2 linked regions of the Cohnella abietis genome follow. The protein of the gene in region 2 binds, or shares a complex with, the protein of the main gene of each other region. Links are inferred from orthologs where the notes say so. Each region holds a gene or a part of one and is shown on either strand. Other genes may lie near its edges.

Region 1 (3,701 bases), 2.5 Mb from region 2 along the record:
CAGCTTGCCTGCTCCTGTTGCTAGCTGCGTAAGACCTTTGGCAAGCTTAGTAGCGCCATCATCAGCTTGTGCCACACCCTGCTGGAGCTTGCCACTGTTAGCATTAAGCTGTGACAAACCATCAGCCAACGAGCTAACGCCCTGCTGAAGCTTAGACGCCCCAATCTCTAATTTGCTCCCCCCACTAGCAAGCTCTGCTATTCCACCTTGTACAGTAAGAGATCCTGTTGCTAATTTATTAAGATTCTCTTCAAGTAACGCAGCACCTTTCTTAGCACTGTCCGTTCCTGCGGCTATTTCACTTGCACCATCGCTTGCTTGAGTTAAACCATCAGCTAAAGTTTGAATTTGATTAAAGACGGTGTTCGTATATGCCTTAGTCACTTCTTTACTCAGCCCGTTTTTCATCTTCTCGATAGCCGAATTGCCAATTTGTGCGGCCAAGAAGTTAAAGCTCTCATTAGGCAAAAATACGATTTGTGCCGGAGTAGGCTGCTCAGAGGTTAAAGTTGTCGTCTTAGCAGAGAAATCCTCCGGTATTTCGATTGCCATATAGTATGAATTGTCTTTTAAGCCCTCAAGTGCTTCTGATTTACTAACAAAGCTGTACTTAAAATCACGGCTTTCCTTCAGCTTATCTGTGAAATCCTGCCCAATATGCATCGTTTTACCTTCATACACCGTACCTTGATCTGAATTAACTACCGCAACCGGTAAATCAGCCAGCTTGTCATAAGGGTTCCAGAAAGCCCCTAAGAACATGGCACTGTATAACACTGGGACCATCAGAACCGCTACCACAGGAATGAGTACTTTAGGATTGCGCCCAATCCCTAATATTTCTCTAATAAATTGCTTAAAACCTCTCATATTCCATCTCTCCTGTACGATATGACTATTTTGTTCAATTGGTCATTTTGGTGCAAAAAAAAAGGGATAACCCTCAGTAAGACAAGCTACTACTCTACAGCCAATCCATTCATTAAGTATAGCTGGAACAGCTCTGTAATTCTTTCCTTATCCAGCGGGGCATGCGATTTCTGCCATTCGGACGCTAAAGCCACATACAGCTTAAACATGACGAACGCCGTTATCTCAGCATCACAGGACTTGAGCTCTTTCTTATCAATTGCCGCCTGAATTTTAATCTGAATATAGGAGATTATCGCCCCTTCCAGCCTATTAATTCCTTCAACAGCCTTAGGCGTTCCTATATCCCTTACTTCATGCGCCATCTTAATGGCAAGCTGATGCTTATCACGAAAATCGAGCATTTTATATAAAATACGGCCCCAATTATCGAAAAAAGTTCGATCCGCATCGTATTCCTCATCCGCTACCTGCTTCATCTCTAGAATAAGATGCATCATAATTTCATCGAAGAGCTCTTCTTTATTCGAGAAAAAGGTATAAATTGTACCTTTGCCCACATTAGCAAGCTTAGCCACTTGATCCATTGTTGTTGCTTTATATCCGAATAAAGAGAATGATTGCGAGGCTGCTTCAACGATAAGCTTTCTCCGATCAACAAACATGATTTGTCTCCCCCTCTCTCAACAAACTGACTATAATAACAATTCGGTCATTTGGTCAAATTGATAATAACACGTTCATGGTTCCTTTGCAATAGAATCCAATTAATACTGTTGTTGCTTAGTCGATTCACAGCTGTATTGACGAATGCGGATAAGATGATTTTCGGGGATGTCATCCTCAAGATCCTTTGGCACATGACCAAAGAGAGGTTTCTTTTTGTGTTTTCCCTTGTTTTCGTCGATGAGAAAAAGAGGGGGAAGTATCTCCTGTAGGAGCGAAGCGTTTGCCTTTGGAATCGTGAAATCTCCTTGTTATGTTTTACCCATTCAGATTTCACGATTCCAACAAGCAACCGGAAGGAGATACTTCCCCGCAAAAACTATAATCGATAAAAAAAGAAGCTGCCCATAAGTTACCTTAGGGACAGCCTCTTCGGGATTACATTAAAGCTTACAGGTGGCTTTGAATTTTTGCTTTAAGCGAATCTTTGGATTGCAGACCCACAAGCTTATCAACCGGCTGACCGTCTTTGAACAAAATCAGCGTCGGAATGCTCATAACTCCGAATTGGCTAGCTAGCTCAGGCTCTTCATCAACGTTTACTTTCGCAATTGTTGCTGTGCCTTCCAACTCAGTGGATAGCTCTTCAACGATTGGAAGCTGCATTTTACAAGGTCCGCACCAAGGCGCCCAGAAATCAAGCAAGGAAACCCCTTGCGCTACATTCTCAGTGAAATTGTCTTTCGTAACTACAACTGCCATGATACATCGCTCCTATCTCATTTAAATAATGTATTAAACCTATGATGATCGGGTACTGTTATCATTACCCGTTCCACCCCAAGTAAAATCAAATCTTAAGCTCTTGCCTTAGCAGTTAACCGAGATAGCATCTGCCCTATCGTAATCGACTCGAAATACACCTCGAGCTGCTGATCCGCTCCACAGAATACCGCGTTCATGACATCCCCCATATTGGATCCAACTAGACAGTCCGACTCAGGGTCACCACTGCACCAGCTTGGGGCAAGGGAGCCCGCAGCAAGAGCACGATAAACATCAGCTAGAGTAACTTCGCCCGGTTCCTTAGACAATCGGTAACCGCCACCTGATCCTTCTCGCGTATCCACGAAACCATTTTTCCGCAAGCAGCTCATCACCTTACGGACACGTACCGGATTCGTGCACACATTGGATGCGATTTCTTCGCTCGACGCCATTCCGTCGGGACGATGCGCCAGGAGAACAAGGCTGTGGACAGCTATGATGAATTCACTGTTCATAATTAAGCCTCCCCGGTGAATACTGTAATAATATCAGTTACAGTTGAAACTGTCAAGGGGTCTTGTATCACCTATTATCCCAGATCGCCCGAGGTTTTATCCCTATGACACACCCTATCGCGCAGCAGAGGTATCAGAAATCGAAATTGTCAGGATCAGCACCAAATCGTTGATTCTGATTCAATGCATCAATCCGATTCATATCCTCCGGCTCCAGCTCAAAATCAAAAATAGCAGCATTCTCATGAATCCGATTCTCCTGCACCGATTTCGGTATTACAACCACCCCAAGCTGTAAGTGCCATCTAAGAACAATTTGAGCCGCAGTTTTACCATACTTATTTGCAAGCTCTGTCAGAAGCGGCAGCTCAAGCCTCCCCTGCATGAGTGGACGCCAAGCTTCAAGCTGAATACCCTCCTTACGACAGAAAGCGAATAGCTTCTTTTGCGTATGCAGAGGATGGAACTCCACCTGATTGACCATCGGCTTAACCCGACAGCTCCCCATCAAATCCTCAAGATGGGAAATATTGAAGTTACTTACCCCAATTGCACGAACAAGCCCCTTCTCGTATAGCTCCTCAAGGGCGCGATAGGTTTCCTTGTACTTACCCACAACAGGCCAATGAACCAAATACAAGTCCACATAATCCATTTGCAGACGATCAAGACTGCTCTCCAAAGCCTTAATCGTGCTAGTATAGCCTTGCTCACTGTTCCAAACCTTGGTCGTCACAAAAATCTCATCACGCGGAATTCCCGAATTTCGAACAGCCAGTCCAACACCTTGTTCATTGTTGTACATAGATGCCGTATCAATGCTACGGTAGCCCGTTTCCAAAGCAGTCAAAACGGCTTTCTCCGTTTCTTGACCATCCTCTG
Region 2 (3,590 bases):
AGGTTATCCAAGATTTTTTAGCTAAATGGAGAAGTACATTCGGCAGTCCCCGTCAAGAACTACACAAAGAAATAAATGATTACCTTGCTATGATCGATATCCAAAAATCTTGGATTAAGATAGAGGAAGCAAATAATTATTTCCTAATAAACAGGATCTATTTGTCTGATCAAATAGAGGATACGTTATCATCGGTAGTATCGTTGTTGTCGAGTTACTTAAATGGTGTTGAATTCTTATTAGTGAATCGCATTCCATTCTTGGGATCAGAAAATTTGAGTGTGGAAATCGAAAATATGATTAATAGAATGAAAGAGCAAATGAAAAAAGAGTTACAAGTTGGATATTATCAATGAATGATGAGATGCGCATTAATACTTAATATTATTATAATATAGCTGTGTGAGCTAGATTATCTAGAAAATTGATATCGAGACTGAATGACAATTGCTTTTTGTAATGAAAAGAGGCCTGTCAATTGGCGGACAAGCCTCTTTTTAACAATGTCACACTTTTATTCAATCGTTATATTTATATCAGCTCTCATTTTTCTTCTATTATCAACATTAAATTCCGTACTAAGGCTATAATCAACGTATGCTGTAATAACGTAATTACCTTTTGTTAATATGCTTGGTCTTGGTATTTTACGAAAGAATTCATTGAAATCTTGAAATTCGTTTTTTTGTAAATTGTAGGAAGTAAATTTATTAGGGGAAATCGCTGTTGTAAATTCATCTCCTTCATTAAATGTACTTGTAACTAATGATAACCCTGTGAAGTCAAAGGCTTCAAAACCGTCGGAATCTCTAATTAAATACTTGATCAAGAGATCGTCGTGAAATATATCAAGAGATTGGTGCCCAGTGTAAGATAAATGAGACCAGATGTTTATAGGCTCACCCTCCGCATAAATACGTTTTTCTGAAAAAATGCCAAGTTCAAAATACTCATTTGAAACTTTTTTATTTATAGAGGATTTAGTGAGTTTAACTACGGGTTGGTCAATATAAATGGATTGATTTTTGGAATCGTAGCCGACAGACAATCCAAGTTGACCAGATAAATCTCTTAAAGGAATATAGACTTTATTGTTATACGAAAGTAATTGAGATTCTTGATTTGTCTGAACAGCATGATTATTAATGAATAATGTACCTTTGAAGATTAATGTTTTAATAGCGGAAGATGCCTGAACAGGATAGGATACGACTGCAATTGTTGAAAGAAGAATAACAGTTGCTATACACGAAATAAATAACTTTTTCATTTGCATTCACCTCATTCTGATTTTTATATACCCATCTTTTATTCTGAGAGAAGAGAAAATGAATTTGTAGATTAAGAGGGAATGTATCATATATTGTAAACTAATAAGCAGGAAAATCCAATATTGGTAAGATTATTCTTCCATTATTTTGGATTCTGCGTTTCGTGAAGCGGAGCATTTCTTGGTCATTATAGATATGTGGCGGTGTGCTGCAAGCCGCTGAAAGCAGACTAAATGGTGGAAAAGCTAGGTTTGGTGGGCTGTAGTCCGCTGTGAGCGGACTAAATGGTGGAAAAGCGAGGTTTGTTGTGTTGCAAGCCGCTGGGAGCGTACTAAATGGTGGAAAGGCGAGGTTTGTTGTGCTGCAAGCCGCTGGGAGCGTACTAAATGCTGGAAAAGCGAGGTTTGGTATGTTACAAGCCGCTGGGAGCGTACTAAATGCTGGAAAAGCGAGGTTTGGTGTGTTGCAAGCCGCTGTGAGCGTACTAAATGGTGGGAAACCGGGTGTCGGAGTGCTGCCGCTGCGAGCGGATTAAATGGTCGGAAGCCCGGAGCTTGGGAGCAGTAAGCCGCCACCAGAGGACTAATAGAAATAAGCTACCCAAAAGTTTATCACTTTGGATAGCTTATTTCTTATTCGCCCTTTACAACGAACTTCTCAACGCGAGCTTTGATGGCATCACGAGTGGCGCGGAATTGATTGAGAATTTCTTCCTCGGTGCCTGTCGCTTTAGCAGGATCTTCGAAGCCCCAGTGCCATTTGGTCACATTGGGGTTAGAGATAATAGGGCAGTGCTCGTCCGCATGACCACATAGGGTTATGACATATGTAGCACGATTTAATAGGTCTGGATCAATGACATTAGAGGTGTTGTTGGAAATATCAACGCCTGCCTCAGACATTACTTTAACAGCGCGAGGATTGAGGCCATGTGCTTCTAAGCCGGCGCTTTTCACCTCATAGAGATGTCCGCCTATCGCTGTCATAAATCCATCAGCCATCTGACTCCGACAAGAATTACCAGTGCATAGGAAGTAAACGAGTTTTTTATCCATTGTGACAATCTCCTCTGTGGTGTTAATTGATCAATCGTAACCAGAAGTAAAGGCTAGTCAGCGTGATGAACAAGACAGGAACTGTGAGTACAATGCCAACTTTGAAATAATAACCCCACGAAATTTTGACCCCCTTGGATGACAAGACATGGAGCCATAGCAAGGTAGCCAATGAGCCGATAGGTGTTATTTTAGGTCCCAAATCAGATCCAACTACGTTGGCATATATGAATGCCTCTCGAATAATACCGGTAGAGTCTGTTCCTTGAATAGCAAGGGCATCAATCAAGACTGTAGGCAGGTTATTCATGATAGAAGATAGAATAGCCGCTAAGAAGCCAGAACCAATTGTTGCGATGAAGAGTCCTTGATCCCCGAGCCATTCGAAGATCGATCCAAGCTCATCAGTAAGTCCAACATTACGTAAGCCATACACGACAACATACATACCAATCGAAAATATGACTATTACCCAAGGAGCACCTTTGACAAGCTTCCATGTGTGGATGCTTTCGCTTTGTCTAGCAAGAAGCAGGAAAACAATTGCTGCAACCCCCGCAATAATCGAGACTGGAATATTGATCCATTCACTAATGAGATAGGCAATCAGCAGCACGGCTAGGATTACCCATGAGAATCTAAACAATCTTACATCTTTAATAGCCTCGCTAGGCTTCTGTAATTGAGCTATATCATAGTTCTTTGGGATGCTTTTACGGAACATGAGGTACAGAACGAGCAAGCTAGAAGTAATTGCAAAGATAGTGGGGATTATCATGCGACTTGCATACTCCACAAATCCGATCCCGAAGAAATCTGAAGATACGATATTTACTAGATTACTCACAACGAGAGGGAGGGAAGCCGTATCCGATATGAATCCACTCGCCATGATGAATGGCAGAATCATCCGCTGGTCGAATTTCAAGGCTCTAACCATCGCGAGTACAATTGGAGTTAAGATTAATGCCGCCCCGTCATTTGCGAATAATGCTGCTACTGCGGCTCCGAGAAGAATAACGTACACGAACATTAGATTACCATTGCCTTTAGCAAATCTGGCCATATGAAGTGCAGCCCATTCAAAGAATCCTATCTCATCTAGAATAAGTGAGATTAATATGATGGCTACAAAGGCCAAAGTAGCATTCCAAACAATCTGTGTGACATCCCATACATCGCCCATGCTAACAACACCGAACATTAGTGCGATTATTGCCCCGCCGCATGCAGACCAACCGATATTAAGACCTTTAGGCTGCCA

Evidence for each region.
Region 1: the proteins of arsC (region 2) and trxA are in contact, whole or in part, in an NMR structure (PDB 2IPA), measured with the Bacillus subtilis proteins. The link is inferred for Cohnella abietis from one-to-one orthologs.

Annotation. Positions count from the first base shown.
Region 1 is NZ_AP019400.1:6,381,975-6,385,675, forward strand. The notes cover bases 643-3,461. They hold trxA (thioredoxin), read right to left. Parts: upstream 2,299-3,461; coding sequence 1,987-2,298; downstream 643-1,986. Other genes in these bases: KCTCHS21_RS28000 (YhgE/Pip domain-containing protein), read right to left, coding at 643-870; KCTCHS21_RS28005 (TetR/AcrR family transcriptional regulator), read right to left, coding at 960-1,535; KCTCHS21_RS28015 (RrF2 family transcriptional regulator), read right to left, coding at 2,394-2,819; KCTCHS21_RS28020 (aldo/keto reductase), read right to left, coding at 2,953-3,461. Outside these bases: more of KCTCHS21_RS28000, read right to left, coding at 1-642; more of KCTCHS21_RS28020, read right to left, coding at 3,462-3,701. UniProt on the Bacillus subtilis protein: Participates in various redox reactions through the reversible oxidation of its active center dithiol to a disulfide and catalyzes dithiol-disulfide exchange reactions.
Region 2 is NZ_AP019400.1:3,922,422-3,926,011, reverse strand. Bases 616-3,323 are described here. They hold arsC (arsenate reductase (thioredoxin)), read right to left. Parts: upstream 2,327-3,323; coding sequence 1,904-2,326; downstream 616-1,903. Other genes in these bases: KCTCHS21_RS17030 (arsenic transporter), read right to left, coding at 2,349-3,323; KCTCHS21_RS17040 (hypothetical protein), read left to right, coding at 1,543-1,806; KCTCHS21_RS17045 (stalk domain-containing protein), read right to left, coding at 616-1,270. Also shown: KCTCHS21_RS17050 (hypothetical protein), read left to right, coding at 1-356; more of KCTCHS21_RS17045, read right to left, coding at 515-615; more of KCTCHS21_RS17030, read right to left, coding at 3,324-3,590. UniProt on the Bacillus subtilis protein: Catalyzes the reduction of arsenate [As(V)] to arsenite [As(III)]. In vitro, can dephosphorylate para-nitrophenyl phosphate (pNPP).